3 regions of the Flavobacterium psychrotrophum genome follow, and region 2 is predicted to be linked to each of the others. Evidence: riboswitches for the same ligand, from Rfam matches in the RefSeq annotation. Region 2 holds a riboswitch; each other region holds the start of a gene.

Region 1 (10,448 bases), 730 kb from region 2:
TCCAGGTCTTCGGCAAAAAGCTGTTTTGCATCTCCGTCAAAATCGGCTTTTAGTTTTATAACATCAAGACCTGCCAGTTTTGCGGCTTCGGCAATATTGTCCCATTTGGTAATATTCTTCTTTTCGAGATATAGTTTTTCCCTTAAAATGCGCATAAATTTTACCGCTGTATCTTTATCCTGCAATTGCGCCGCCTTCATGGCAATACAGGATGGATACGAAGAATCCAGCGGATCTTCCAGCCATACATCGCCGTCAATGGGCATTTCATAGTGCAGGCTGGCTTCATCCCAATGATGCGCCACATCGGCCGGTTTGCTAATCCCACCGCTGTTATAGCTCCAGTCGGGCAGGAGGCCTCCCATACGGTAATCTATTTCAAAATAATCGCCATATTCAAGCTTCAGTTTCCTGAGTTGCGGCTCTATGCCCCAGCATGATGAACAGATAGGGTCTGTATAATAAACTATTTTTACAGGCTTGGTAGCAGGTGTTATGGTGTCTTGTAACGCAGATGAGGTATTTGCAGGCATTTCGCATGTTCCGCTCACCGGGTCGCACAGTAAGGGGTTTGTTTTTTGTGCGCTCATATTCTTATTTATTTGCGGATGGCATCCGTAGCAGCCAATTAAAATTAGCAATAAAGCTACTACCCTCATTGTTTTAAATTTTGTGTTATGAATTAATTCATATTTTTGATGCAAAGTTGCACGGTAAACAAACACCAGTCAATTAGTCAAAAAAATCAGACTATGAAAAAAGATGGAGAAGTGGAAAATGAATGCCCGGCAGAAGGGTTATTGAAACAACTTTCGGGGAAATGGAAACCACAGATATTTCTTTTGGCTGTAAAAGGTGCGGTGCGGTTTAACGGCCTGCTGCGGGACATAAAAGGGTCTAACAAACAATCGATAGCTACTGCACTGCGGGAAATGGAAGACTACGGACTTTTAACCAAAACCGTAGTAGCCCAAAAGCCGCTGCACATAGAATATACGCTATCTGAAAAAGGGCTTAGCCTTGTGCCGGTATTCAGGCAACTGGAATTTTTTTCTGAAGGATAATATTACATCAATACACATCATGCAAAAACAAATACTACTGCTACTACTTTCTGTAATCATTATTAGCTGTAAAGGTTCTGATTCCGGTTATAGCGATGCAACAGCACCCGATACCTTTACCGCAACTTTTGAAACGACCAAGGGTAATTTTGAGGTTGAAATAAAAAAGGCATGGTCGCCTAAAGCTGCTGACCGTTTTTATAACCTTATAGAAAGTGGTTTTTATAACAATACCCTTTTTTACAGGGTAGTTCCGGGATTTGTAGCCCAGTGCGGTAGCTTAGATGCTTTTGTAATGAAAGAATGGGAAGCCGTTAAAGTGCCCGATGAGCCTGTGCTGCATGGTAATAAGCGCGGCACAGTAACCTTTGCCCGGTCTGGTAAAGAGTCGCGCGGGCTTGATATGTTTATAAACCTGTATGACAATACACCTCTGGATACCATTAACTACGAAGGTGTAAAAGGCTATCCTGCTTTTGGTACTGTAACTAAAGGTATGGATGTGGTAGACAAACTGTACTCCGGCTACGGAGAGGCTACTATGGAAAACCAGGCATACTACTCCAGCCAGCACCGTATGCAGGGGGCTTTTCCGCAACTTGATAAAATTAAAAAGGCATATATAACCTCAGGAAAATAAGCCTTTAAGTACCATATGCATTGTTAATGCCATGTGGTAATCAATTTTAAATTTTATACATTTACGCCTCTACAATTAAATATACAAAATGGCTTCAGGTTTTTTCGCGATCTTAGATGATATCGCTGCCCTAATGGATGATGTGGCAGTTACAAGTAAAATTGCTACACAAAAAACAGCAGGAATATTAGGCGATGACCTTGCCGTTAACGCTGAGAAAGCTACCGGCTTTTTATCATCAAGAGAGTTACCTGTACTGTGGGCTATTACAAAAGGTTCGTTTATAAACAAACTAATCATTATTCCCGTGGCGCTGGCGCTGAATGTGTTTTTTCCTATTGCTATAAAATTTATACTTATACTGGGTGGTTTTTATCTGGCTTATGAGGGTGTTGAAAAAATAATTGAATACTTTTTTCATCATGCCAAGACCGGTGAAGAAGTAGTTGACCCCAAAGAAGAAGGTAGCGCCGATGCCGAAAAAGCCAAAGTAAAGTCTGCTATTACTACTGATTTTATTCTTTCGGTAGAAATTGTAATTATTGCTTTAGGTACCGTTCTTGACGAAAACCTTACAGTGCAGATAATAACTGTAGCTGTGGTAGCATTCCTGGCAACTGTGGGTGTTTACGGTATTGTAGCGCTTATTGTGCGTATGGATGATGCCGGTTTTAAACTTATAAAAAAGTCTAACGGCAAAGGTTTTTTATCGCAGTTGGGCAATGTACTTGTAAAAGCGCTTCCTTATGTAATTAAAACTCTTGCTATTGTAGGTACCATTGCACTTATACTGGTTTCGGGCGGAATTTTTGTACATAACATAGCTTACCTGCACCATGTGTTGCCGCAAGTGCCGGATATGCTGAAAGAATTTGGCTTGGGCCTTATTGGCGGATTGGTAGCTGTTGCGGTTATTACCGGCAGCAAAAAACTGTTTTCGTTAGTTAAAGGCAGTTAATTTAAGCTGTATTAACTTTAAAAATAAAAGCCTGCATTTTGTTATGAATGCAGGCTTTCTCTATTAAAAAAAGGTCGTGTTGGTTATTGCTTTACGATACGGTAAGAGGCTTCTCTGTTTCCTGACCGGATAACAAACAAATAAAAACCCGATGGAAGCATAGCTATATCTACGCGTTGGGCGTTGCTATTTTCTTTATTAAGTACTATGCTTCCCTGGGTATTATATGCTGTTATGCTGTAATTATCTTCTGCCAAAACATTAATATAATCAGTAGCAGGGTTGGGGTACACCATAAACTGATGTAGAGTGTTATGTGCAGTATCCAGCGTTTTTTGATTGATAACGCCTATGCCCTGCAGGTCAAACCCGCATGAAACAAACGGCGTAGGAAATGAGTCGTTTACTGCATTGCCATACTGGTCATAACTTGCGTAGGCAGGGTCAATGCTGCCCACAACATCAATTATCCTGATGTGGGTTATGCTTTCTTTATCAAGCAGCAAATCGTCTGGCAGGTCAGAAAGGTTAAACGGTGTGCCGAAGCGTCCGCCATATTTTCCGGCAAGATTATTAAGGTATTCCGGCAGGGGCGACCCAAAAGTGCCCAGTTGTATACCGGTTTGTGTTTGGCTATGTGCCGGGAAACGGAAAAAGTGAATGCCATCTGAGCTTGCTTCTACAAAAGCCAGTTCCAGATAATCGCTTGCCCCGTTTTCAAAAACAACAAAGTCAAAACCGGCTTCGTTTGTAATGGGCGTACCGAAACTAAGCGTTGCCTGCCCGCCATCACCCAGGCTTACCGAATTTCCGGTTACACTGCCTAATGCGGCATCAGGCTGCCCTGATGTTGCAAAATTGCTACCTCCGGCCATAAAATCCGGGTTGGCAATATTTACAGGCCCTCTGGTTACTGTTATGCCTGTAGCCCAGCCTGTAATTTGCGGGCTGTTACTGGCCACAGCCGTACTACCGGGCATTCCGGCGGCGGGAGCATAGGACTGGCAAAATGCCGAAGCAGAAACGAGAAGGCCTGTAATAATAGTGCGCATTATTTTACAATAAGCTTTTTCATGGTAGTTTGCTTACCGTCAGATATTTTTACCATATACATACCCTGAGAAAGGTTTGCAATGTTTACACCCGTTGCAGCATATTTTGCTTTTAAAACTTCTTTGCCGGTAAGGTCATAAACAGCTACTTCAGCAGCAGCATCGGTAGTTACAAAAAACTGGCCGGATGCCGGGTTAGGGTATACCGCAAGCTGATTGCCCTGTTGTACAGGAATGCTAAGGCTGCTATCTGCCTTATAAAAACTGTTAGGTATTACACCTACTGTATAATTACCCTGTGGTGTACCTGTAGTACTAAATAGATAAGCAGTACCCGGGCTTACATAATTACCTGCATCAGCAACATAAAGGGTATCGTCTATAAGGTTCATGCCATATACGCCATAAGCGCCCTGAGGCTCTAAAGATGCTATTTCGGTAATTGTCTCAGGTGTTGTAAACGCTGCTTTATAAATGTCGGCAGCAGATGTAAAATAGAAATTACCGGTAGTGTCTATTTCAAGGTTTGCAGGGTGCAGGCCTTCATAGTTTGTTGTAGCAACCACAGTATTATCTGCAAGGTTTATTTTTACAAGAGAACCATCAGTCTCCGGAGCGCCCCAGCTTGGCCTTCCGCCACAAAGTACATACATAAAATCGCCATCTACGATCATTTTGTTAGGGACATCGCCTACGGTAACAGTTGAGCTAACAGTGTTACTTACAGGGTCTATTACAGATAACGTAGTACCATAGCCAAAACCACCCTGGTGCGCCGCATATAGCTTATCGTTTACGGTAAGGATGCGCTCTACACCCGGAGCAACAGTTATAGTAGATTCAACAGTATTGGTTTGCAGATCTATAACAGCTATGTAGCCATCAGCAGCACTACCACCATTTCCCCAGTTGGTTACATAACCTTTACCATCGTAAAAAGCCATGTAGCGCGGGTTTACAAGCCCGGTGCTTATTGTAGCAACATACTCAAAAGTAGTGCGGTTAACAACTTTAACGGTGTTAGAAATGTTTAGTACAATGTAAGCATAGTTACCATTAAAGCTAAGACTTTGTGCAGTATCACCAAGTGCGCCCTGAGTAGGGTTAACTGTTGCGTAAATGTTGTTTACAGGCTGCTCTGCGTTGTTTGCAAGAAACGACACAGAAGCGTTGCCGCTACCGGCACCACCTTCGTTAAGTACAAAAATACCATCGGTAAACGATTGTGCAAAAGCCGGAACAATGGCTGTTAAGTAAAGTACAAGGAAACAGATTTTTTTAGAAAAGTAGTTTTTTTTCATCTTAAAAATTAAATTAAAAAATTATGGGCTTAAGATGAAGTATGAGTAGCTGTGCAGTATGTTTAAAAAAACATGTGCAGGCATAAAACAAACCAGATCCTTTACCCGAGGATATTAAATTCGTAATGGTAAAGGCAGGTCTCCTGGCTTGCGTCTTGCTGATGGCCTTCCCGTTAGTAAAAACAGTGGCACTTATGTATCAACAAGCTTAGTAGCGTACAGTTGCGGGAACAGCTTTGGATTTTAACCAAATTCCCTTTTAATACCCTGGGTTAAATACCGTGGGTAACCTTAACAACGACAAAGGTAAGATTTTTTTAAAGATATTATTGTAAACAATGCAATTTGGTATGTGTAACTGAATATTCTTCAATGAATGTGGGCGGTTACCAAAACATGCGTTTTTTGTATGCCCTAAAATCTTGTATCATGAATACTATAAACTCTGGTAATTACAAATATAAAGAAGCTAAATTCTTACATGTTAATTGAGGAAAAACCTCAATTAACATTTGTAGGTAAGCATATAATTTAACATATATTTTAACAGTTGTTTTTTAATATGTTCCTTTGTCGCCACGTTACTTAACAAATTCAACCCACACATCGCACCGTTATTTAATAACAATGCACAATGCAGCAAACTGTAGGATAGTACATTAGTGTTTTCTACAGTTTGACAGCATTAGGTTTACAGCAACTATTTCGGTTAAACAATTATTTCCAGCACTGTACCCATTCCGGGCGTGTTTTTTATATTAAAAGTACCATTAAGCGCTTTGATCCGGTCGCTGATATTCCTGAGGCCAATTCCTGATTTCACTTTTTTAGGATCAAAGCCTTTGCCGTCATCCCAGATGCGCAGTTTTAATGCTGTGCGCTGGGCCATGACGGCAATATTACAGTTCTCTGCCTCAGAGTGTTTTTTTGCATTGGTACAGGCTTCTTGCACCACCCTGAAAATGGCCACCCTGCGTTCTGGCGATATGCTGCCCCAGTTGATAAATTTATCTACATACAACTCAAAGCTTGGCCCGGTTGCTTCCTGTTGTTTTTGCACGAGCTTGTATAAAGCCCCGGCATAACTTTCATTTTCAGGCAAAAAACTTTCTTTAAGATCGTGCGATATCTTGCGGAGTTCATCCTGCGTTTCCTGAAGTTCATGTACCAGCAATTTCTTTTTGTCTTCCTGTATGGTTTGCAGCTGCTCCAGGTTAAATCGGGTGGTAAATATGCGGTTTAATATACCGTCATGCAGCTCCATGGCCAGGCGGTTGCGCTCTTTCATCTTGGCAATTTCGGCTTCGGCCTCGCGTTGCATTAGCAGGCTGTATATTTTTTCGTTTGCCTTTTGCTGATGCTCCCTGTGTACCAACTCTTTGTTCTTTGCTTTTAACCTCATAATAATTACCAGCCCGGCAGCAAACCCTAATAATGCAATAGCAGCTGCAAGGGTATAGGTAAACTGCCTGCTGAGTATTTTATTCTGGTTCTCTACACGGTCTGTTTCATAGGCTATGCGGGCAAATTTGTTTCGGGTGGCGCGCTCTGCCATTTGCAGGCTGTCGTTTACTTTAAAATAAAGTTTTGAGTAGTAGGCCGCATTAGCACGGTCGTTTACAGACAGCAATGAAAGTGCATGGGTAACATCGAGCGTGCTGCTTAGTAGTTTTGCCTGCTTGTACCCATCTTTAATATATTGCAGCCCGGTAGTGGTATCTTGTGTTGCAAGATAATATTCGCCTATGCGTATCTGGCTTGCAACAATACCAAGTTTTACACCCAGGCTGTCGCGTATGCGTTTGGCCTCAAAAAGGTCTGCTTTTACAGTTGGTGTTATATTGTGCATTAGCATATTTGCATAGGCACGGTTGCTTAACATCATGGCATATAACGGTGGGCGCAAACCGGTTTTTCCTAAAGATCGTAGCCCCTTATTATAAAGGGTAATTGCCTTTTTATAGTCGCGGCTATACTCATAAGTAACCCCCATATTGTTGTAGCACGATGCCCTGTAGTGTGTAATGTTACGCTTGTCATAACCATCTTTTTCCAGCAGGTCTATTTGCTTTTCTGCAAGCCTGTAGTACTCAAAAGCCTTGCTGTAGTTTTTTACCTCGGTAAGGGTAAGCCCAAGCAGTACATAACATTGAAATATCTCCTCCTTTTTTTCCAGCCGCTGAAAAAGCATCAGTGCGCTTACCGCTTCAGACTCGCTTTCGGCATAGCTGCCATTCTGAAAGAGGATGCCGCCGCCGTTAAGGGTCATTCGTGCAGTGTTAAGGGTATCTTTTCGTGCAGTATACATGGCTTTTGCCTGCATATAGTAATATAAGGCGCTGTCCTGCCGGGTTTGCAGTTCATAGTAGTCGCCCATATAATACAGGGAAGTAGCCAGCTGTGCAGAATCTTTTGCTTCTAACGCCTTATCATATAAGTTGCGCGTTGTCTTATGGTATTGCTTATAACTGCCGTTGTTATAATAGCGGCCGGCAAGTTTTAGGAGTAGTACACGGTTAAGGCTGTCATTACCGGCTGTATTAGCAATAATGTAGAGACTGTCCAGTATTTTATCGCGTGCGACAGGCGGCAGGCTGTCAGAATGTTCCAGGGCGGTAAGTGCCGCATCGTGGTGGGTTTCGCAGTGTTTATTGCAGCACGTAGCCATAGCGGCCAGTAACACTGTAATAATTATAAGGGCAATTTGTGGTATTCTTAATCTACAGGCCTTTTTTATTTTAGTCACCTTCATTCCTGTGTAGTTGCAATAGTTTTAATTATAACGGTGTTTTTATCAAACAATTATATCGAGCACGGCTCCGCGCCCGGCAGATGAGGTGCTTATAAAGGTTCCGCCCAGTGCTAGCACGCGTTCGCGCATGTTGCGAAGGCCTATGCCATCTTTTACTTTTTTAGGGTCAAAGCCACGCCCGTCATCCCATATGCGAAGTTTAATATGCTGTCCCTGTGCCATTACGGCAATGTTGCAGTTTGCGGCTTTACTGTGTTTACGGGCATTAGTACAGGCCTCGTGTGTTATCCTGAAAAGTGCTACACGGCATTCTGGCGAAACATCGTTCCAGTTGATAAATTTATCGATATAAAGGTCAAAAACAGGGCCACCCGGTTCCTGCTGGCGCTCTACCAGTTTTTTAAGTGCATCGGCAAAACTTTCATTTTCAGGCAAAAAATTCTCCTTAAGGTCATGCGATATTTTACGGAGCTCATCCTGCGTTTCTTCCAGTTCGCGCACCAGAAGTTGTTTTTTATCCTCCTGTCCGTCTTTTAACTGCATCAGGTTAAACCGCGTAGTAAAAATTCGGTTCATAACCCCATCATGCAGTTCCATAGCCAGGCGGTTACGCTCTTTTATTTTTGCACTTTCGCTCTCGGCTTCCTGTTCCAGTAGCAGGTTATAAATTTTTTCGTTAGCCTGTTGTTGTCCCTGTACATACAAAAGCTCTTTGTTGCGCGACTTTAGCCGCACGATCATCAGCAGGCCAAGGGCTATGGCAAGTACTGCTATAAATGCCGTAATGGTATAATTAAAGCGTTTGCTTAACGACCTGTTTTGTTGTTCTATATTATCAGTTTCATAAGCTATGCGGGCAAATTTATTACGCATAGAACGCTCTGCCTGTTGCAGGCTGTCGTTTAGCTTAAAGTACAACTGCGAATATTTAAAGGTGTTTTGCTTATCATTAAGCGTAAGCAGCGAAAGCGACTCAAGCATATCATAGTTGCTTTTGTTGGCTTTTGCTTCGGCATAAATTTCCCTAAGGTAGGTTACCGATTTTAAGGTGTCCTGTTTTTTAAGGTAATGCCGTGCAATGCTTTTTTTAGTTTCGAGTATGGTAATGGGCTCATTAAGGCTATCCAGTATTCGTAATGACTCCCAAAGGTCTCCTGTGTAGTCATCCTCATTCCTGTCGAGCATCATTTTTGCGTAACCCCTGTTGGCTATCATTACAGCATATTCATACCGTTCATAACCGGGTAGGGCCAGTGCCTTAGTGTAATATTGTAACGATTTTTCGTGGTCTCCCTTGGCTCCATAAAGCACACCTATGTTTCCATAAATATTACGCTGCTTAGACCTGATTTCATCCATCGTGAAACCGGCTTTTTTCATGCCTGCCGTTTCATCTAAAGCACGCTGGTAGTACTTTAGTGCCTGCGGATAGCTCTTCATTTCACAAAGGGTGGCACCCAGTACTGTGTACCCATTAATAATGTATTCGTTGTTATCTGTTTTCCTAAAGTAGCTCAGGGCTTTTATTTCCTCAGTTTCGGCTTCAGCATAGTTACCCTGCGTAAAAAGGATACAGGCTACAGAGTGCGCCGTTTGGGCCATATTTACCGAATCTTTTACGGTGCGGTATACTTTGCCGGCATTAAGATAATAGTAAAGTGCGCTATCGGCCTGGTTCTCTGCTTCAAAACAGCTGCCTATGTTGTAAAGGGAATATGCCATTACCACAGAGTCTTTTTTTTCTATTGCGGTTCTGTAAAATCCGCGCATAATATCTTTATGCTTATCATACTCGCCGTCAAAAAAGTAGCGAAAGGCAATAAGGCGCATCATCTGGCGGTTAAGGCTGTCCTGTTCCCTTACCTTTACAATAGGGGCCATGCTGTCTAAAATTTGCAGCCTTCGGGTTGCAGAGAGCTTTTCTGTACCTTCAAGAAAACGCAGTTCGCGCAGCTTGTCTTTGTCTTCCTGTTTTTCAGAGCAGCCTGAAAACAGGCATGCTACTGCCAGTAAAGCGAGAAAAAAAGTGTACGTGCGTAGTGCCATGAAGCATGATAATTTGTCCAAAAATAGGAGTTTTTATTAAATTTTTGTTAATCATTGGCAGGTGGGTTTTTAAAATTAATACTATGATGTAATTTAGTTTATGGCAGAACGTTATATACTGTAAAAACTTTCTGCCAAAAATATGCCCGGAGTGCTCTGTATTTAGTACTTTCGCCGGCTGTTTAAGCAGTAGTAACGCCAGCCTGCTAACCCACTAAATGATTGAATTGCTATGAACATATTGCTCGTAGACGACCACCCCTTTACTGTAGAAGGATATAAGAGTGTAATGGAAGTGCACCTGGAGGCTAAGAGCCCGCGCATAAGCACCGCAGCAGGATGCCGTGAAGCTTATGATGCTATAATGGCAGCAGGCACAACCAGGGCATTTGACCTTGCCATTATAGACCACAACCTGCCTGCTTTTGAAGAAAAAAAACTTGCCAGTGGTGCCGATGTTGCTTTACTGATTCGTAAAGTTATGCCTTCCTGCAAAATAGTTATGATAACCGCACACACCGAGATACTGGTGCTGTATGATATTTACAAAAAAATAGAGCCGGAAGGGTTCATAACCAAAAACGAGCTTACCCCACAAAAGCTTGGCGACATAGCCCTGCAACTAATTAACGGCG
Region 2 (10,448 bases):
AAATTCAAACAGCTTACCGCACAGGAAAGGGAAGACTTACTGGCATTTATTAACTCGCTTTAAAAAGACTAAAACACCTACCTTTTAAAACGATAACATTAGTTAATAGTTTAACCACAAGGTGCACAAAGGCTTCGCAAAGTGCACAACGTAGACCGCCATTGGCGGAAGTACACAAAGCTATATGGCATATTTATCTAAATATACCGCTTTGTGACCTTAGAAAATAATTTGTTGTTTCTTATTCTGGGAAAACAGATACAGCTTTGTGACCCTTGTGAAGTCTTCGTGTGCCTTGTGGTAAAAATCAGCTGTAAATAAAATAAGGCTTTTGGCATACCACTTGATATATAAAGGGCAAAACAATATATTTGCTTTGCCCTTTAAATTTACCTTACATGAAGTTACTGTCGCTTTGCTTTTTATTTGTGTTTTTTGCCACTGCCAGTCCCGAGCTTTCATCGGTTCGCAAACAATACATTAGTGCTGCTATTTCTGAGACACAGGCAGAGACCTTTCATAAAACATTTGAAAACATAAGCGATACCCATAACGATGCTACACTATTGGCATACAAAGCAGCATCTATAGTACTGCTCGCCAAATATGAGGGCGGCCTGATAAGCAAAACCCGCCTGTTTAACCGGGGTACAAAGCTGCTGGAAACGGCTATTAATAAAGACCGCGACAATTATGAAGCCCGCCTTATCCGCCTCAATATTCAGGATAATGTGCCGTGGATAACAGGCTACACCGGCGATATTAAAACAGACAAAGTCTTTTTACTGAAAAATTATGCTGCACAACCTGAAGACCTGAAGGTTTTTGCTAAAGCGTATATTTTACAATCTGAAGCTTTTTCTGAAAAGGAAAAGGCTGTGTTGAAATAGGTTTATAATAGGCCCCGCCCCGCCGGGGCTCATGTACCAATTCCAAATTATAACCTATAGATATAACGCCCCGCCGGGGCTTACACAAAAAAAAGCCCCGATAACGGAGCTTCTGTAAAGTTTTATGATCGCTATTTTTCTATAGCAACGGGCTCTTTATTATCGCCTATTGCTACAAAGGTAAAATTACCTGTTATTGCTTTTTCGCGGTTTGTGGTATACATATCTTCTACAAATATCTCTACATGTACTTTTAAGCTTGTATTACCCACATGTACTACCTTGCCTATCAGTTCGGCAAAGGTACCTGCCGGTATAGGCTTTTTAAAGTCGATACGGTCGCTGCTTACTGTTACTACGCGCTGGCGGCTAAAACGGGTAGCTGTAATAAAAGCTACTTCATCCATAAGGTGCATTGCAGCACCACCAAAAAGCGTATCATAATGGTTTGTGGTATTCGGGAATATTGCTTTAAAAATATGTGTTTCAGATTGTTGAATCTTTTCTTCTAATGTCATGCTGTTTCCTGTTCTAATGCTATAAAATGTGTTGTTCGCCCATTAGGGCCTGTAAGCGGGTAAATTTTTACCTCGCATAAATATTCGTCTTTGTTTTTTCTGTAATTGGTTATTACTGCCCTAAAAGGTTCGCCTTCATCAAGCCTTCGGCGTATTTCGCGGCGCGATGTTTCCAGGGTATTTGCACCCTGAAGAAATTTTGGCGTATTGCCAAGTGCTTCTTTGGCGGTATAACCTGTCATATCTGCAAAACCGGGGTTTACCCATAGTATTTTGAGAGCAGTATCTGTAACTACAAGCGCATCATAAGACTGGTGTAGTAACTGCACCGGGTTATAAGACCAGTTGTACTTTGTAGCCAGTTGATCCAGCTTTGCGGCATCGGCCTGTTTTTTTGCATTAAGGATGGTTTGCCGGTAGGCCTCGCCCGATATATCCCAACTCATAACCGGAAATCGGGATCCTGATTCTTTCATCTGCTTCATAACATTGTGGTACGCTTCATCACTAAGGGAAGAAAGGTATATATCCAGCGCCATCATTTTATGCAGATCATCTTTTCCCATGGTTACTTTTTAAAGAGTGGCGAAATATGCTCCAGCCTGTCCTGAAATTCTTTTTGGTGATACTCAGCCTTCATCTCTTTCATGCAGGCAGCACAAAGGCAGTCGTTAAAATTGCTGCTCATAAAACCCCTTTCGGCTTCCGTTAGGGTAACGGTAGTACACTGGCATAGCACTATAGAACCCACCTTACATTCAAAGGGGCTCTCGCAGCGTGGGCAGTATTTGGTTTCATGACATGCCATTATAGTAAATTAAAATATGGCGGTACACAAAAGTACCGCCATTATCTGTATTATACTAATGCTTCTGCATATAAAACTTTAGCTTCATTAGCAGCAGCCACCATTTCGGTAAGTGCTTTTTTAGTTTCGTCCCAATGACGGGTTTTCAGTCCGCAGTCAGGGTTTACCCAAATTTGGGAGGCCGGCAGTACCGCAGCTGCTTTTTTAAGCAGGTGTACCATTTCGTCTTTAGACGGTACCCGTGGCGAATGGATGTCATACACACCCGGGCCAATATCGTTTGGATAGTTAAAATTGGCAAAAGCATCTAAGAGTTCCATCTGCGAGCGCGAACATTCTATAGTTATAACATCGGCATCCATATCGGCAATATCCTTAATGATGTCGTTAAACTCAGAGTAGCACATGTGCGTGTGTATTTGTGTGGCATCGGCCACCGGCGATGCCGCAATACGAAACGCCTTAATGGCCCAGTTAAGGTACTGCTGCCAGTCGTCTTTTTTAAGCGGTAGCCCTTCGCGAATGGCGGGCTCGTCTATCTGTATTATTTTAATGCCCGCATTTTCCAGGTCGGCAACCTCATCACGAATGGCAAGTGCTATTTGCGTACAGGTTTCGGCACGCGGCTGGTCATCCCTTACAAAAGACCATTGCAATATAGTAACAGGCCCGGTAAGCATTCCCTTAACCGGCCTGGCGGTAAGCGACTGCGCAAACTGTGTCCAAAACACCGTCATGGGTTGCGGGCGGCTTACATCGCCATAAATAACCGGAGGCTTTACGCAGCGGCTGCCATAGCTTTGTACCCAGCCGTTTTTAGTAAAGGTAAAACCCTGTAGCTGTTCGCCAAAGTACTCTACCATATCATTGCGCTCAAACTCGCCATGTACCAGTACATCGAGCCCTGTGGTTTCCTGAAAGCGAATGGTTTCTTCGGTTTCCTTTTTAAGGAGTTCTTCATATTGTTTTTGCGTAAGATCGCCTTTTTTAAACTGCGCCCTCCAGCCCCTTACCTCGGCCGTTTGCGGAAACGAGCCAATGGTTGTGGTAGGAAACAAAGGCAGCTTAAGGCTCGCTACCTGCAATGCTTTGCGCATTTCAAAAACGCTGTTGCGTCGGGCATCTGCATCGGTAATATTACCTACCCGTTCTTTGACCTGCGGGTTATGGATGAGCACCGACGTTTTGCGCGATTCGCACGCAGCAATGTTTGCCTTTAGTTTATTGGCGGCATCGGTTATGTTTTCGCTGTTTGCCAACTGTTTTATTACGACAACCTCATCAATCTTTTGTCGGGCAAAGGCTAGCCATTGTTTTATTTCGGGTGTAAGGGTAGTATCGTTAGTTTCGGCTACAAGGTCGCACGGTACGTGCAGCAATGAGCATGATGGTGCTACCATAAGGCGCTCTTTGCCTATTTTTTTTGCTGCCCTGTCTATCAGTTTCAGCGATTTTTGGTAATCATTTTTCCAGATGTTACGGCCATCTACCACTCCAAGTGATAATGAAAGGTTTTCGGGTAGGTGGTCAAGTATGGCATCCAGCTGTTCCGGGTTGCGCGCCAGGTCTATATGTAACGCACAAACCGGTAGTGATGCGGCAAGGGCGGTATTTTCTGCAAGGCTTTCAAAGTAGGTTGCCAATAATATCTTTACCTGCGGGAATTTTTCTTTTATCAATGCATACGCCTGCTTTAGTGCACTGGTTTCCTCTTCGGTAAGGGTAAGTGCCAGGAAAGGCTCGTCAAACTGAATCCACTCTGCACCCTGTGCTACCAGTTGCTCTATAATCTTGATATAAACAGGTAATAATTTATTTAGCAAAGATATCCGGTGGAAACCAGCCTCTTTTTCTTTACCCAACAACAGGTACGACACAGGGCCTATAAGCACAGGCTTAGTTATACTACCTGCGGCTTTAGCCTCTGCAAACTCCTCGATAACTTTAGTTGAGAAAAGTGAGAATTCCTGGTTTTTATAAAACTCAGGCACTATATAGTGGTAGTTGGTATCAAACCATTTTGTCATTTCCATAGCAGTAAGGTCCAGCCCATTTTGCTGATAGCCCCTTGCCATGGCAAAATAAAGGTCGTGAATGTTGCCGTTTTTAAGTGCATCATAACGGGGAGGTATGGCGCCCACGGTTAACGACAGGTCTAACACCTGGTCGTAAAACGAAAAATCGTTAGACGGAATAAGGTCGATACCTGCCTCTTTCTGAAGATTCCAGTTGTGCAGGCGGATGTCTTTACCGGTTTGCAGTAAATGTTCGATAGGAGACTTACCGGCCCAGTAGCTTTCGCAGGCCTTTTTAAGTTCCCTGTTGCCCCCGATGCGCGGGTAGCCAAGATTGTTTGTACGCATTTTAGTGCTTTTAAAAAATTAATGAATGATTTAAAAGCTCTTTTGCCAGATTTCACAATGCCTTAAGAAGATAGGGGTGGGGAATGAAAAGGGCACACGATGCCCATGAACATTTTTAACCAATAGCTTCAAACCGCGAAAGCATTGTCAAGTTGGTAAAGGCAGGTCTCCTGACTTGTAACATTATTACCGCCCTTCCCATTCGCCATTGGCAAACAGTGGGCAACAAGGGTAAAAACTTTAGAGGTTACTTACAGTTGCGCGACAGTTCGTGATTTGCACACGATTCCCTATTAGTCCCGGCTTTCGCCGGAAACCTTTTCCGTTTGAAAAGAAATAAAGTAAAGAACTTATGCCGCAAATATAGCAACCAGATTTGGTTTATTTGCGTGTAGTGTCCTTTTTAACGGGGGACAGCATAAAACGGTAAACTACAAACTGATTTTGGCAATTAAAAAAATGAATTACCTTTGCGCCCCTAAACAGCCTTATGAAACAAATTTTACTACTGTGTGTCCTGTGTTTTTCTTTATTTGCCAAAGCACAACAAGATACTAACCTTACTGCCGATAATGTGGCTTTTGCACTGGATACCAATACCGAACGTATTGATATTTTATTCCCAAAAACATCGCAGGTACAGCAAGATGGTAAGGTAATTATTGATGGCAGAACCTATACTGTAAAGACACTTAAAAATACAGATTTTCCGGTTGACCCAAAATATGATCGCGATCCGTTAACTGCACCTTATAAAGACCTTATAAGGCTGGGCTATGTATCTGCTAAATATACAACAGCAGCACAAACCGAACCACGCACGCCTGAGAACCTTACCAGCACCGGAAACCAGTGGCGCAAAATGCAGGATGGCGAATTTGTAATGGCATGGCACGGCTATCTTAAAAATGCCCCGCAGGAGCAAACCGTAAAACTGAGCCTGGCCAAGGTTACGGGCGAATCGATATTGCTGTTTACTCTTGAAGATTATATTGACTGGCGCACAAAGGATTTTGAAAATATTCGGATGGGTATGTACAAAGTACTGGATGATGCCGTTTATACGTCTAAAAAGCCGGAAACTACCCGTAAAAGATAGCGTCTCTTTCTTTAAAGTTTCCCCGTATTCTTTGTAATCTCAGGGCAAACGCATCATTTAATTTGCTTAAATTTTTTGCCACTAATTTCTCGAATTTTTACAAATTTTAAGAATCATTAAATTTGTTACATTCTAAGTGGCTTATCTTTTATAATGCGTTTACACTGTTTGTAACCTGACTACTCTTATTTACTACTTCCACCTTGTATCCTGCCAGCGTTTTTGCTCATCTTTGGTAAGAAACGTCCACGCTACAATGCGGCTTGATTTATTGCCTGTACCCAGCGGAATGGTTTTTACCTGCACGGCTTTAAGGCCATCCAGGGCTTTATAGATGCCTTTAAGGTTAGACTGTTTAGAGACCAGTGTGGTAAACCAGAATATATTTCTGCCAAAGGTTTTACTCTCTGCTATCATGTTATGGATAAAGGCATGTTCGCCACCCTCATACACCAGTTCGTTACTAATGCCTGCAAAGTTTAATTCAGGAGTCTTTATTCTTTTACCCGAAAGGTTTTGCACCTTGCGTTGTGTGCCTTTCTGCGCCTCATCGGCAGAAGCATGAAAAGGCGGATTACATACGGCTATATCTATCTTTTCGTTCGCATCTATAATACCACTAAAAAAGCGGGTTTTATCTTTTTGCAGCTTTATTACTATCTTATCTGTAAGCTGTGGGTTAGCTACTGCTATTTGTTGCGCTGCCGCTACCGATGTGATGTCAATATCTGCACCGGTAACATTCCAGCCATATTCTGCAACACCCAGTATGGGGTAAATGCAGTTTGCACCCGTACCAATATCAAGAAGCCTGATCTTATCTCCGGCAGGCATACGCCCAAAGTTGCTTTCGGCAAGCAGGTCTGCAGCATAATGAATGTAGTCTGCCCTGCCCGGAATGGGTGGGCAAAGATTGCCTTCAGGAAACTCCCATTTTTTTATACCATAATAATGGCTAAGCAATGCTTTATTAAGCAGCTTCACCGCTTGTGGACTTGCAAAATCTACCGATTCATCACCAAACTTATTAGGCTTTACATGGGCTGCCAGCTCAGGTACCGCGGTTATTAGTGCTGCAAGGTCATACCTATCCCTGTTTTTATTTCGGGAGTGCAGCATTGTTTTTTCCTGTGGTATTTTATCTGACATGGCATATTTTATTTAGGCATCAAAGATAAAACAAAAGAGCCTGTTTTAGAGGTATTATTCAGATGGGACAGTAGGAGAATAACAATCTCTATATTCATCGATGGGCTAATGTAAGATAATTGATTTATTGAGATTCCTCCTATCGTCGGAATGACAAAAAATGCTACAGCACATAAATATAAAAAACAAGATGCCGTAAGATATAATCCTTACAGCATCTTGTTTTTGTATGTTTTATGAATTATTATTTATAATTTTTAATCGCATCTACCGGTGCCAGTACATTATAGTCTTTCCAGATAGACGGGTCGTATTTAGCAATGTAGTTAATGTTGTATTTTGGTTTTTCGGTAATCGCAGTGTATGCCTCTGCACTAATAGGTGTCTTGGCAATAACAAAAAGCTCATTTGTGGTAATCTGATCCATTTCTGCCATAAGGCCTAATTTAAGCATACGCTCTTCTTCGTCTTTTGTCTTTTTATTCTGGGTAAATTTCATAGACCGGTCAATGTACATATAGGTGCCGGTCTGCTTTTTTACAAAATTTACGGCATATTGCCCTGCCTCGTTTTTAGCATAGGTTGCTGATACCTTCGTGCGGTCCTGTACCATTTTTACCCCCAGTAGCAGCTTAAGATTTATCTTATGCTCATTTTCTCCGTCTACCAGGTTATAATCCAGTTTAACCACAGCAAAGTCAAATGCATTTACATAGATCTTGCCATAATAATGCGCTGAACCTTTTGCAGGTTTAAAGTCGATTATGTAAATGGTTTCATCATTATAAGTCGAGTATCCCTCAAGGGTATAGGTATATCGCTTAAATTCGGTAAAAAAGTCAAGGTCTTCATTGGTGTAGAACTTATTAAGCGTATTGCTCAGCGATGTTAAGGTAGTTCTTAACGAAGCCGTTTTTACATCGGTTTTTATATCAGACTTTGGCGAGTCAATCTTAAAGGTATCAGAAATAGGTATGATGCCAGACCTCACCTTATAGGTTGCAGTAGGGTCAAGATGCTTTTTAATAACCTCCATTGCCTTACCGTTCAACTGATCGCCAGAAACATCCTTATCCTTGTTTTTTAGCTCAATGGCTTTTTCTACATCCAGCTTAGACTGGTTGTTTTGTGTATATAAATAGCCATACACTTCAGAATAATCCTGAGAGGTTCTCTTTTTAGCGCTATTGTTCATGACCTCTATCTCCTTGTTGATATCCTTTAGCACCGATTTTTTTTCCAGCGACGATTTTATAAGTTCAAATTTACTGTCCAGCAATTTGGTTTCGTTAGAAGTGCGTAGAAACACTGTTTGTTTTGCCGTTTCAGATGGATAGTTTTTAGATGCGTTCTCCATTACTTTAGTCAACAGTTCTGTAGGAGTGTATTTTTTATTGGTAATAAACACCTCATCTAAAACATTTACCTGCTCTTTAAGGGTGTAGGTACCGTTTTTAAGTTCGGATAATTTAATGGTAAGCGTTTCAAAACCTATGCTCGAAAAGATAACCTTATCAGCATCTGTCTTATCTTTTTTATCAATAACAAAATCACCTTCGGTATTGGTAACCACGCCATACAACGGGCCTATTTGTACCGATGCGTAGGGAACGGGCTGCTGGTTTGCATCGACCACCTTACCGGTAACGATTTGCGCAAGGGCAGTAAGTGGAAATAACAGTAATGCTACTGCAATAAAACGTAGTGTTGTGTTCATGTTGTTGGTGTTTTAGGTAAGACGAATAAATTGTGCTTTTGTAACAGGTTTTCAAATATAATATAAAAAGCTCCGGTTTGTTAACGGAGCCTTGTAGTATGATTAAAAAAGGTTTGGTAAATGGTAAACTTTACTGGTATTGGTAGCGTTGGGGATTATAAAAGCCCCTGCAAAAAGCAGGGGCAAAACAATATAATTTTGCAAGAGGGTTCGAAGCTCTTACGGGGCAAATGTAAATGAATAATGGAGATGTGCAACACTACGTGGTTGCATCATAACGTTTTTGCAGAATGTTATAATATTAGGATTGCGATACGGCGTAAGTTTGCGGAGAGAAAATAAAATAGTTAGTTAAGTTGTAATTTAAAGTCACCTTTCGGCAGGTGGCTTTTTTTAATATAATAATTTCAAGATGAAAGATGTAGAGTTGTTTAAAATCGAAGCCGAAAAGTTATTAAACGAATACCAATTACTGTTGCGGGAGAAATTACAAAATGTCTTTTTATTTTCTGAAAGGTCTGATGTTGAGTCAGCTTTAACAGATGATTTTTATATTGAGGTTTATAAATTAACCAGGAAATTTAATGTAATTAATGAGCCCAACATCGAAAACTACCTGTCAAATTTAGAGATAAGACTGTTAGAATAAAAAAGCCACCCCGAATAAAATACCAACCATACTCTCAAAAGTTAATCAATTCAAAGAAATAGGTGTTGAGGTTAATAGCTTATTTACTAATACCCGCAATTATATTTACCGTTAACGCTACAATTATGGTGTTAAATACAAAAGATATAAGGCTGTGCATAAGCACGTAGCGCCTTACGGTTTTAGATGAAATAGTAACATCTGATACCTGAAACGTCATGCCTATTACAAACGAGAAATAAGCAAAGTCAATATAATCGGGCTTTTCGGCATTAGGAAAGTCGATACCGCCGCCTTCAGCCCCGGTTTTTTTATCGTGGTAGTTATGAAACAGGTGCGCATAACGAATGGTAAATATGGTGTGGAGCAATATCCACGAGGTGGTTACCGCAAGTATGGTAACTACAGTCAGCAGTTCTTTATCCCATGCTGAATTTTGGGTGTTTAACAGTAGTAATATGGTTCCTGAAAAGCTAACACATACAGCTGTAAGCACCAGGGTAAATATTACCCTTATGTCTTCGTCCTGCCTTTTTACAATAGTATGCTGCTGGGCAGCCGTAGTATTAAAAAATAACAGCCAGCTAAGCGTTATCATGGTAAGGGCAAATACATCCCAACACAATATAATGCTTGTTATATTGCTTAGATCGAGCACCCGCGTTATGCCATAAGCACCCGCGGCAAAAAATAACGAAATGAAGAGTTTTTGGTATCCGCTTGTACGGGCAGCCCATTTAGGTGGTGTAGTTTTTCTATCCATGATTTATATTCCCTCTAACATTCAAAGATAAACTAAAACATAATGCCCGTACTATAGATTATGGTAATGGCTAAGTGCCTCATAAATTATTTTTCTTACTCAGCGCGCTAAGTATCGCCCCCGTAACTAAAGCTCCCAGTACATAGTAGCCCACTGTAAGCGCTTTTGTTTTTGGTGTTTTGGTAACGGGTTCATCATCCAGCCCCATTGGTTCGGGCAGGGTAATGGCACCCACACCCGCAGATATACCCATGGTTACGGCACGTTGCCATATATACTTTGGGTCGCCCGCACCTATGGCGCTAAAATAAATACCATTGCTTATAATATCACCCGCCAGGGTAGCACCATATAATACTTTTTCATCTTTAATTTCGGTGCCAAAATAACGCAGGGTATTTTGCAGGGCTTCTTCACCCAGCTTATCTACGCGGGGCATATTCTTGTCGGTTTTCTTCAGGCTTTCGTGTAGTATGTTCAGGGCTACCGCAC
Region 3 (10,448 bases), 860 kb from region 2:
CATCAGTAAGCAACTGTATCTTTACCATTTCAAAAAGTTCTGTCTGAAATGAGTCGTAGTCTTTCTTTTTAAAATACTCTACCATCTTTTCTTTAGACCCCAGCTGCTCCACAAAATAATCAACACGGCGGCTAACCTGCTCATTAACCTGTGCATCGGTAACAATAACACTATCCTGTATTGCCTGGTGCGCATATAGCTTATCTTCCATTAGCTTGCCAAGTATCTCACAACGGCTCACACCTTCTATAGACATATTTTGGGCCTGCATTTCTTTAAAAGCAAGGTCAATATCAGAGTCTAGCACCACATAATCGCCTACAACAGCTACAACACCGTCTACCTTAAGCCTTTTTCCTTTAGGAGTGTGCTTAACGGTATCCTGAACAAGAGGTATAATTTGCTGGGCAGCGGCAGAAAAGCCCATAAAGGCAAAAACTAAGAAAACCGCTATCCGGTTATTTATAAACTTCATATTTATCATTTTTAATCGCGTCATCCGTAATATCTTTTTGGATCTTTTTTATTAACTCCAGTTTCCTGTTATTTATTATAACCTCTTTTAGTGTTGGCCTTATATATTCATATGGGGCTACCATATTTCTGTCGAGTACCTTATTTACTTTTACCAGGTACACATCCAGTGAGTCAGGGTATTGATACCCTATACCGCTGGCTATATAACGCCCCCTGTTATCGGGCGTTATAAAAGGTAATTTCTGGTACACCTCTGCCATAGTTGTCCACACGGTATCATTAAACGCATAATTTTTAAAATGCAACGTCATTTCATTAAGGGCAATTTTATCTTTTTTGCCCCCGCTGTTAAAACGCTGGCGTGCTAGTCCAAACTTTGGATGGTCTTTTGCCATGCGCAGATAACGTAATTTTACTAACATGCCTGTAGTACGAAAATTATCTTTATTCGCATTATAATATGTACCCAGTTGCTCTTCAGTCACTGTAGTATCTACACTCTGCTTTACAAGCTCTTCCAGGTAAGCCTTAGTATACAAATCTGTTTTATACTGGCGTATCAACCCGTCAAGCTCCTGCTGCTTATCTTCATCAATGTTAACGGTAGCGGCATCAAACATAAGTTTTTGAGAAGCCCACCGGTCTATATAGCTTTTTATGATGGCAAGACTGTCTTTTGTAGGCGTACCCGGAGGCACAAGCCCCTGCAATTCTTCTTTTTGCAGGTAGGCATCGCCGGCACGGGCAGCTGCATCGGCAGGCTTCCCACCACCTTTATCTCCACAGGATAAAAGCGTAAGCGAAATAAAAAATAACAGTAGTTCCTTTTTAGCCATTAATGCTTAATCTCTTTTTTTACGTTTTCAAAAACGTCATTATTTACCTTAACGGTAAACTCTTTTTTAAGATCATCTACCCAGGTGCTTTCCAGGTATTGCTGGTAATCATTAATTACCCTGCCTCTTGCCTCATCCAGCGTTTTAGCGCCCGCCGGAAGTACTTTTACAACCTTAACCACATAATAGTAGTTAGCCTCCTTTACAATCGTACTTACACCCGGTTTCCAGTCGGTAAGTTTAGGCATTGCATCACTTCCTGTTTCAAAGGTTCCTGTTTTTTCTATAATGCTAATTTTATCTTTAGTATTAAGCTTCGCTTTAATGGCAACGGCATCTTTATTTTTAAGAAGCAGTTCCCTTGCTTGTTTTGCGGTAGTTTCTGATAATGAAGAGTATACTTCTACCTCAGCCCTTTGTTTCCATTGGTAATCGGCCAGATGTGCGTTATAAAACTTTTGTATCCCTATAGTGTCATTCTTGGCTTTATCCCAAATCTCCTTTTCCATAAGATCAAAAAGAAGCAACCCATCGCGATATTCTTCCATTACAAGGCTAAACTCAGGAAATTCTTTCTCAAGGTTGTCATTATAGTAAACATTTAGCTGCTCATCTACATACTGGTTATAAAGTACATCTACAGCATTTGAAAGTGGCTTTGCAGATATACCCATGTTTTGTTGTGTAGACACATATGTAAGAAAATCCTTACCCGTAAGCTTCTTGTCATTATTAATGATTACTAATGTTTTATTATAAGGCTCAAGATTTGCCGGTAGTTTCCATGTCATTTTATAAACACTGTCTGAAATGGCTTTTTGAGTAAGCTTGTAAACCTCTTTATCCTTAGTTACAGCATATTTCTTTTTTAGCTTACCGGTAACACTCTCTGCAATAAGGCGCGAACGCTCGTCTCTCTTAGTCCTGCTTTCAAAATCAGCTTTAACCTCTTCATAAGGTTTTGCAGCTTTTCTCTCGACAAGTTTTACAATATGCCAGCCAAACTGCGACTCAAACGGCTTTGATATCTCTCCCGGTGTTTTAAGCAGGAAAGACTGGTCTTCAAAAACTTGCGACGTAAGCTCGCCCGAACTAAACGTATTTAGCAAACCACCATTCTCTGAACTCGATTTATCTTCGCTAAATTGTTTTGCTAGCGCTGTAAAATCTTCGCCCTGCTGTAGTTTTTTATAAATATCCTCTATTTTAGATTTTGCCTTTGCAGCATCAGCACTATTAGGGTCTTTTGGCTTAAGCGCCATAATATGTGCCACTGTAATATCGCCACGGTTATCACGTATATCATTAACCTTTATAACGTGGTATCCAAAACGCGTGCGTATGGGTTTGCTTACCTGGCCTACCGGTGTGTTATAAGCCCCACTTTCAAACGGGTACACCATACGGAACACAGAGAAATACCCCAGGTCGCCACCATTTTCTTTAGCAGAAGGATCTTCTGAAAGCTCTTTGGCTACCTTAGCAAAATCTTCTCCGGTTGTTACCCTTTTGCGTGCTTCTACTGCCTTATTATATGCTTTTAGTGTATCGGCAGGGGTAGCATTTTCATCTACCAGAAAAAGCATGTGTGATGCCCTTACTTCTTTTTGCGAACGTTTGTAAGCTTCTTCTACCAGCTCTGTGGTTACTTTACTATCTGTAAGGTAGTTTTTAGCCAGCTGGTTGCGGTAGCTACGCAGTTCTCCCTGATATTTTTTATTATCCTGAAGGCCCAGTTTGTACGCTTTGTTAACTTTAAGCTTGTAGCCAACAAACAGGTCTAAGTAATTATCAAGATCTTTTTGTGAATCGTCTTTTACAAGGTCGAGGTTTTTATTGTAAACCCTTACAAACTCATCAGTATAATAAGGCTTATCGTTTACAGTAAAAAGAACATCTTTTTTTGTGGCCGGGGCGGCGTTTGTAGTAGTTGTTTCTTTAGAAGATTTACAGCCCGTAACTATTAATGCAGTAAGCAAAAGGCCTGAGAAAACCTGGTTTAATTTCATTATAAACAAAAATTTATATAACAGTAATTCGGATTAGTAAACGCTGCAAACTTTAAAAAAGTATGCAGGTGGCATTATGCAACCCACAAAAGTAAACAATCGATACTATTTCGCAAGGGATATGACGGTAAAAAGAGTTTTTAATGCTGCCAGCTTTAAAATGATGCGTGATGTATGTAAAATACGAGGGACAAAGTGCATATCAGGGCTATTAGTATTTTCATTAGATTTATTTTTTAAAAAAAACATACTATTACCTGATGATTTAAAATAGCAAAAACTCTTAAATGCTACAATAAAAAAATCCTGTCAAAGATAATTGTTGCTACTGTAATTCAGCATATCAACAAATTTACCTTTGACAGGAATATCAACTATAAAAGCAATAATTGTTAAAGACGTATAGGAGCTACGCTAAAATTAGTCGTTAAAATAAAAGCCCGCAGGTATAAGCCCTACAGTATGGCTTTTCTCAATTGTACCTGTAAGTGAGTATATATGTACTTTACCGGCAGCGCTATAATCGCCCGAATCTGCAACATAAATATGCCTGTCTTCTACAGCAAAGGCAGAAACACTTGCAACACCCTGTGCAGCGGCAGAGAACAATGGTGCGGCAGGCAGCGTAGTACTGTTTAGCCCAAGTGTATATACATTACCTCCAAGAGTGTAGTAAATTACATCATCTTCTATAGTAAGGTTAGAAGGGTGTTGTATGCCACTAAAGGCAAGTGTACGTTCTACAGTATTAGTTCTAAGGTTTATAACGCTAAGGCTTCCGGCATTTTCTGAACCTGAGTAAGAATTTTTACCCTCATTCAGTACATAAAGTTTGTCGTCTTCTATCTCAAGCGTGTTAGGTACGTCACCAACTGCTATCGTAGTACTAACCGTATTTGTAGCGCCGTTAATTACCGTGATGCTATTACCATATCCGTAGCCTCCCATGTGCGACACATATAGTTTACCATCTTCTTCAATAATCCTCTCCGGGCCTTCGGTAACCGGAATGGTAGTAGTAACCGCATTAGTAGCAAGGTTTATTACTGCTACATAATCATCTGTAGTAACTCCACCTGCACCCCAGTTGGTTACATAACCTTTACCTCCGTGAAACGCAATATAACGTGGGTTTACAAGACCTGTGGTTATGGTAGCAACATGAGTAAAAGTATAACGGTCTACTACTTCTATTTTGTTAGAAACGTTTAGTACAATATATGCATAACGCCCATCAAGGCCTACATCCTGGCCTACATCGCCCAGTACTGCACCACCATTATTAGCACCGTAAACATTATTTTCAAGCTCGCCTGCATCAGATATAAATGATACCGAAGCATTACCAGCATTAAAGTTACCCTGGTTTAGTACCAGTAAGCCATTATCATAAGCACCACGAGGTGCACTGTTACTGTCATCATCGCTACAAGATGCAAAAAACAGCGATCCTGCAATAACGGTAAGCATTAGTTTGTGTAGTTTCATTTGTGTTAGTATATTAAAATTTAAAATTAAGATATGCATTGTAATTGCGCCCCGGCATTGGCCTTACGGCAACATTCATATATTCGGCATTATAAAGATTGTTTACCTGAAAGCCAAGGCTAAGCCCGCCAGCTACATTAAAGGTATACTCTGCCCCTGCACCAGATACATTGTAGGCATCAATACCAGAACTGGTATCTGTGGTATAAAATACCTCTCCGGTAAATAAATGCCTGTAATAAGCCGAAAATCTTTTAACGGCATACGCCAATGTTGCAGTTGCCCTGTTTTTAGGCACATACATCATTTGGTTTTTGTTACCATCCTTTTGAGAAATGGTATAGGCATAGTTAGCATTCAGGCTAAAGGTGTGTTGCCCAAATTTTTTATCCCAGCTAAAAACCGCCTCGCCGCCATAGCTTTTAGCTTTATCAACATTTTCCGGCCTCCAGATACCGCCCACTCCCGGAACCCAGCGCAGCATATCGGTAAGGCGGATGTAATACCCTGTAAGGCTCAGCATGGCTGTACCTTTAGTAAACACATTACCTACCTCTGCCTGGTAAGAACTTTCAGGCTTTAAGTTCGGGTTGCCCGATCCTTCCCAGTACAGATCGTTAAACGTAGGTGCACGAAAGTTTCGTGAGCCGTTTACCTTTACCGCATAGAAGTCGCTTACCTTTACCCTGGCTCCTGCCGAAAAAAGTAACGGACTGCTATAAGCATTACCGCTTTCTTTCCGCAAGCCGGCTTCATACTGTAATACTTCTGTAATGCTATGCTTAAGCAATAGTGCACCCGATGCTGTGTTGCGGATGTTTCTTTTAATGTCGCTACCCTCGCCATCATTATGAGTAAGGTCGGCAATGGCATTTAGTTTAAGGTTTGGGGTAAAATCATAGGTTGCATCATATCGGGCTATCATGCTTTTTACTCGGCCTGTAGTATAATTTTCATTAGTATAATTTTCATAATACTTGTAATGCTCTTCAAGGTAAGCAGCCTTAAGCCTACCTGTAAATTTGCCGTATAGCGCCGTCCATTCTACCAGGTTTCGGGTATTTGTATCATCATACATACTGCTTGATGGCGCTGCCAGCGTACCACTAAAATGGCGCTGCCCGTCAAACAGGTAGCTATAAAAGCGCAGTATGTGCTTATCTGTTAGTTTATAGCCAAGAGCCGCATTAAGGCTGGTATTATGGTATTGGCCATTGGTATTATAAACATCGTAACCGGGATATTTATAATCGTTATCGCTCTTATTATGACTTACAGAGGCATTTACACTAAAGCGTTCGCTGCCTGCCATAACCTTATAATTAGCGCCCATTGTGGCAAAACTGCCATAATCGGTGCGCACTTCATTTACAAAACGGTTTGTAAAAACCAATGAGTTATCAAGGTGGATGCTGCCCCCTATAGCACTACTGCCATAAATAACGCTACCCCCGCCTGCACGTACAGATACTTCGTTAAAATCGCGGGCGTTTAATGTATTAAAATCGGTTTGCCCGTTGAGTTGCGAATTGATGTTAATACCATTCCACACCACTGCGGTTTGCTGTGCCGATGTACCCCGAAACGACGGCGACGATACCATGCCGGGGCCGTTTTCTTTAAAATATACCAGTGAATTGTTTACCAATAATGAAGTAAGCGAAGCCCCGCTCCTGCCAATAATGGAGTCGCTGAGCTTTTGTACAGACTGCGTTTTCGAAAAATCGCGCAGCTGCGTATCAGACACTATTACTTCAGTAAGGGTAATGGTGTCCTGCTGTGCGCTTGCAACAACACACATGAACAGGAATACAAAGACGAAAAGATTTTTATTTGCCATAGCTGGAGCCTTTTTTCCCGAAGGCCGAACAATTTAATTTTACTGTAGGCAGGTCTCCTGGCTTGCGTACTGTTGTTTACCTTCCCGCCCTTAAAAGCAGTGGTGTGCAGATAACAACAGCCTTCCGCCCGTGGCGGAATAAGCTTACAGTTGCGGGAACAGCCCAGGCATATACCTGATTCCCTTTTAATGCGTTATGCGCTTTTGCGCAAAGCAACCTAAAGATGGGTGCAAAGATAAAGGTTTTGTTGCGCAATTTAATTCATAACTTTGCGGCAGCTGAATATTTTTTATGAAGAAAATACTTTCCCTGCTTTTTGTTGCACTATTAGCAATAACAGCCTGTAAGAACACCACCGATGCCCCTGTAGCTACAGTACAGGCAACAACCAACGCTATTAAGCACGCTAAAGGATTGCAACTTTATAAATATAAAGGCTTTAGCCTTGTAAAAGTTACACAACCGTGGCCCAATGCTAAAGAAAGTTATACTTATGTAATGCTGCAAAAAGGCGCCACCCTGCCCGATAGCCTTAAGCAATATACAGTAGTTAACGTACCCATTAAAAGCGCCGTGGTTACCAGTACTACACACATACCGTCGCTGGAGATTTTAGGGGTAGAAAACACGCTGGTGGGCTTTCCCGGTACGCAGTATATTTCGTCTGAAAAAACGCGTGCACTTATTGATAGCGGTAAGGTGAAGGAAGCCGGTGCCAACGAAAGCCTGAATACCGAAATTATTATTGACCTTAACCCTGATGCCGTAGTAGCTTTTGGGATAAACAGTACCAACAAAACCCTGAACAGCCTTGAACAGGCGGGGCTTAAAGTACTGTATAACGGCGACTGGACAGAGCAGACACCACTGGGTAAAGCCGAATGGATAAAGTTTTTTGGCGCCCTTTACGGGATGGATGATAAAGCCGATGAAATTTTCTCTAAAATTGAAAAAGACTACCACGATGCGCAGAAACTGGCGCAAAACATAAAAGAAAAACCAACCGTTATGGGCGGCGCTATGCTTAACGACCAGTGGCTGCTACCGGAAGGAAACAGCTGGGCCGCACTGTTCTTAAAAGATGCAGGCGCAAATTACCTTTGGGCAGACAGTAAAGGTACAGGCAGCCTTAGCCTCTCGTTTGAAACCGTGCTGGAAAAGGCGCAAAACGCTGATTACTGGATAGGCCCAAGCCAGTACACATCGCTTAAACAGATGATGGAAGCGAATCCTCATTATGCAGAATTTAAAGCGTTTAAAAACAAAAAAGTATATTCGTTTAGTACCAAAACCGGCAAAACAGGCGGGCTTATATATTATGAGCTTGCCCCAAACCGCCCTGACCTGGTGCTTAAAGACCTGGTATATATTTTTCACCCTGAATTATTACCGGGCTATAAGCTGCAATTCTTCGAACAATTACAATAATATACGTGCCCAACCAACGCCGAAATAGTATTCTTTTTACTTGCCTGGGTATCGCCCTGGTAATGCTGTTTTTGGCAAATATCAGCCTCGGTGCAGTAAAAATTCCGCTTACAGATGTGGTTAATGCACTAACCGGCAACCATGCTTCAAAACCCGCATGGGACTATATTATTCTATCCTATCGCCTGCCAAAGGCTATTGTAGCCGTGCTTGCAGGCATGGCATTATCTGTAGGTGGCCTGCTAATGCAAACACTTTTCCGCAACCCTCTTGCCGGACCCGATGTATTGGGTCTTAGCAGTGGTGCCAGCCTGGGTGTTGCTTTTGTAATACTTGGTGCAGGGCTTTTACCCGGAGCTTTAGGCATCTTTTTAATGTCGGGTTATGGTGTGGTACTGGCATCGGTAGCCGGTAGCTTTGCCGTGCTGCTATTAGTACTGGCTGTTGCCCAACGCCTGCGCGATACTATGGGAATATTGATTACAGGCATAATGTTTGGCAGCTTTACAGGAGCAATAGTAAGTGTACTAACTTACTTTAGTACTGCTGAACAGTTACAAAAATATACTTTTTGGGCATTAGGTAGCTTAGGCAACCTGCCACAGCAATCTATTATCATATTAACAATAGTTACAATTATTGGGCTGGTTTTAGCCATAAGCTGTATAAAACCGTTAGATGCGCTTTTACTGGGCGAGCGCTATGCAGCCAGTATGGGCATTAACCTTAAACGCACACGCTTTATTATTATAATAGCCGCCAGCCTGCTTACGGGTTGTGTTACCGCTTTTGCAGGACCTATAGCCTTTGTAGGTTTGGTAGTGCCACACCTTGCACGCTTGTTACTAAAGGCTGGGAGCCACAGGATATTGTTTTGGGGAACGTTATTTATTGGCGGTATATTGATGTTGTTTTGCGATATGTGTACGCAGCTACCCGGTACTGCTGCCGTTTTACCTATAAACGGTATCACATCTATAGTGGGTGCGCCTGTGGTAATTAGCTTGTTATTAAAAAAACGTAACCGCACGTATTAATGGATACAAGAACCAAAATACTAACAGCAAACAATATAAGCATAGGCTACGGTAGCAAACAGCAAACCGTTGTTGCCGATAACATTACTATTACGCTTAAAGCAGGTTCACTCGTAGCATTGATTGGTGCCAATGGTATCGGTAAAAGTACACTGTTACGCACCCTGAGCGGATTGCAAAAACCGCTTTCAGGCAATGTGTCCCTTAACGAAAAAGACTTATACAGCTATTCCCCACATCAACTCGCTCAACAATTATCGTTAGTGCTTACAGAGGGGCTTCCGCCGGGCAACCTGAGCGTTTTTGAACTTGTGGCACTGGGCAGGCAGCCCTATACCAACTGGCTTGGCACGTTATCTGACGAAGACATTTCAAAAACGAATGAAGCCCTTACCCTAACCAACACGCAATATCTTGCCCATAAAAAACATTTTGAAATAAGCGATGGGCAACTTCAAAATGTATTGATAGCGCGTGCGCTGGCGCAGGACACTCCCCTAATAATTTTAGACGAGCCTACTACCCACTTAGATCTGCCACATAAGGTAAATTTATTGCGCCTGCTCAAAAAATTGGCTACAGATGAGGGTAAGTGCATTCTTTTTTCTACCCATGACCTCGAACTTGCATTACAAATGGCAGATGAGCTACTTGTGATGAAAAAGGGTAGTCTTATACAAGGCAGTCCGTCCACACTTATTGACAACAATCAAATGAATATGGTATTTGATGATCCGTCTATCGTTTTTGACAAAACTACAGGACGTTTTATTGCGCAGGACTTTTAGTTAGATCCAACCCTCTTTAAGCGCAGTCATAACCAGTTCGGCAGCGCTACCTGTTGCGGTTTTGCCCAGCATATTTTTGCGGTGCGTGGTTACCGTTTGTGTACTTATATTAAGCTGGGCACTAATCTCAGGCGATTTGTATCCCTGTGCCATATAAGCCAGTATTTCTTTTTCGCGGCGGGTAAGTATTTCCCTTGCCGGTGTATATACCTTTTTTGCAGCCACATCATGATATGATGGTTCTCCTTCCAGCCCTATAAACGACAACTGAGGTGCACCATCGGGCTTAAGGTAAGTAATATCAGTATGCACCCCCATAGTGCGCAGTACGGCTCCATCATCATCACTTTGTATGGTTATTACCTGTTGTAATAATCTTATGTAATTACCGTGTTTTGTTTGTATGCGGTAGTCATACCTTACTTTATATTTTAGTACCTGTTCTGCCCTCAGCTTATTAAAAAAATCAGTAACCTCATTTTCAAAATTAAGAAAGTGTGGCAAATCATCAGGGTGAATCTTAGAGATGAGCAGCTCAACGTTA

What was found. A riboswitch is a leader RNA that binds a small molecule or an ion and turns the genes downstream of it on or off. The one in region 2 is predicted to bind cobalamin.
Region 1: it holds a riboswitch for cobalamin, as region 2 does, so the genes downstream of both, DYH63_RS19610 (T9SS type A sorting domain-containing protein) here and metE (5-methyltetrahydropteroyltriglutamate--homocysteine S-methyltransferase) in region 2, are expected to answer to the same signal.
Region 3: it holds a riboswitch for cobalamin, as region 2 does, so the genes downstream of both, DYH63_RS12615 (TonB-dependent receptor plug domain-containing protein) here and metE (5-methyltetrahydropteroyltriglutamate--homocysteine S-methyltransferase) in region 2, are expected to answer to the same signal.

The regions. Positions count from the first base shown of each region.
Region 1 covers NZ_CP031557.1:4,503,140-4,513,587, forward strand. Annotated here, with positions in the region: gene DYH63_RS19585 (DsbA family protein) at 1-590, opposite strand, end outside; gene DYH63_RS19590 (winged helix-turn-helix transcriptional regulator) at 753-1,064, shown strand; gene DYH63_RS19595 (peptidylprolyl isomerase) at 1,084-1,704, shown strand; gene DYH63_RS19600 (DUF808 domain-containing protein) at 1,793-2,662, shown strand; gene DYH63_RS19605 (T9SS type A sorting domain-containing protein) at 2,746-3,714, opposite strand; gene DYH63_RS19610 (T9SS type A sorting domain-containing protein) at 3,714-5,015, opposite strand; cobalamin riboswitch at 5,132-5,324, opposite strand; gene DYH63_RS19615 (tetratricopeptide repeat-containing sensor histidine kinase) at 5,725-7,767, opposite strand; gene DYH63_RS19620 (tetratricopeptide repeat-containing sensor histidine kinase) at 7,810-9,813, opposite strand; gene DYH63_RS19625 (response regulator) at 10,046-10,448, shown strand, end outside.
Region 2 covers NZ_CP031557.1:3,772,202-3,782,649, reverse strand. Annotated here, with positions in the region: gene DYH63_RS16370 (di-heme oxidoreductase family protein) at 1-63, shown strand, start outside; gene DYH63_RS16365 (hypothetical protein) at 399-890, shown strand; gene DYH63_RS16360 (acyl-CoA thioesterase) at 1,022-1,408, opposite strand; gene DYH63_RS16355 (PAS domain-containing protein) at 1,405-1,974, opposite strand; gene DYH63_RS16350 (cysteine-rich CWC family protein) at 1,977-2,216, opposite strand; gene metE (5-methyltetrahydropteroyltriglutamate--homocysteine S-methyltransferase) at 2,267-4,579, opposite strand; cobalamin riboswitch at 4,723-4,915, opposite strand; gene DYH63_RS16340 (hypothetical protein) at 5,070-5,678, shown strand; gene rlmF (23S rRNA (adenine(1618)-N(6))-methyltransferase RlmF) at 5,871-6,827, opposite strand; gene DYH63_RS16330 (carboxypeptidase-like regulatory domain-containing protein) at 7,072-8,544, opposite strand; gene DYH63_RS16325 (hypothetical protein) at 8,957-9,193, shown strand; gene DYH63_RS16320 (DUF1345 domain-containing protein) at 9,273-9,956, opposite strand; gene DYH63_RS16315 (hypothetical protein) at 10,036-10,448, opposite strand, start outside.
Region 3 covers NZ_CP031557.1:2,916,513-2,926,960, forward strand. Annotated here, with positions in the region: gene DYH63_RS12590 (peptidylprolyl isomerase) at 1-475, opposite strand, end outside; gene DYH63_RS12595 (hypothetical protein) at 459-1,313, opposite strand; gene DYH63_RS12600 (peptidylprolyl isomerase) at 1,313-3,322, opposite strand; gene DYH63_RS12610 (YncE family protein) at 3,743-4,810, opposite strand; gene DYH63_RS12615 (TonB-dependent receptor plug domain-containing protein) at 4,824-6,650, opposite strand; cobalamin riboswitch at 6,681-6,887, opposite strand; gene DYH63_RS12620 (ABC transporter substrate-binding protein) at 6,943-8,079, shown strand; gene DYH63_RS12625 (iron chelate uptake ABC transporter family permease subunit) at 8,085-9,116, shown strand; gene DYH63_RS12630 (ABC transporter ATP-binding protein) at 9,116-9,904, shown strand; gene DYH63_RS12635 (LuxR C-terminal-related transcriptional regulator) at 9,905-10,448, opposite strand, start outside.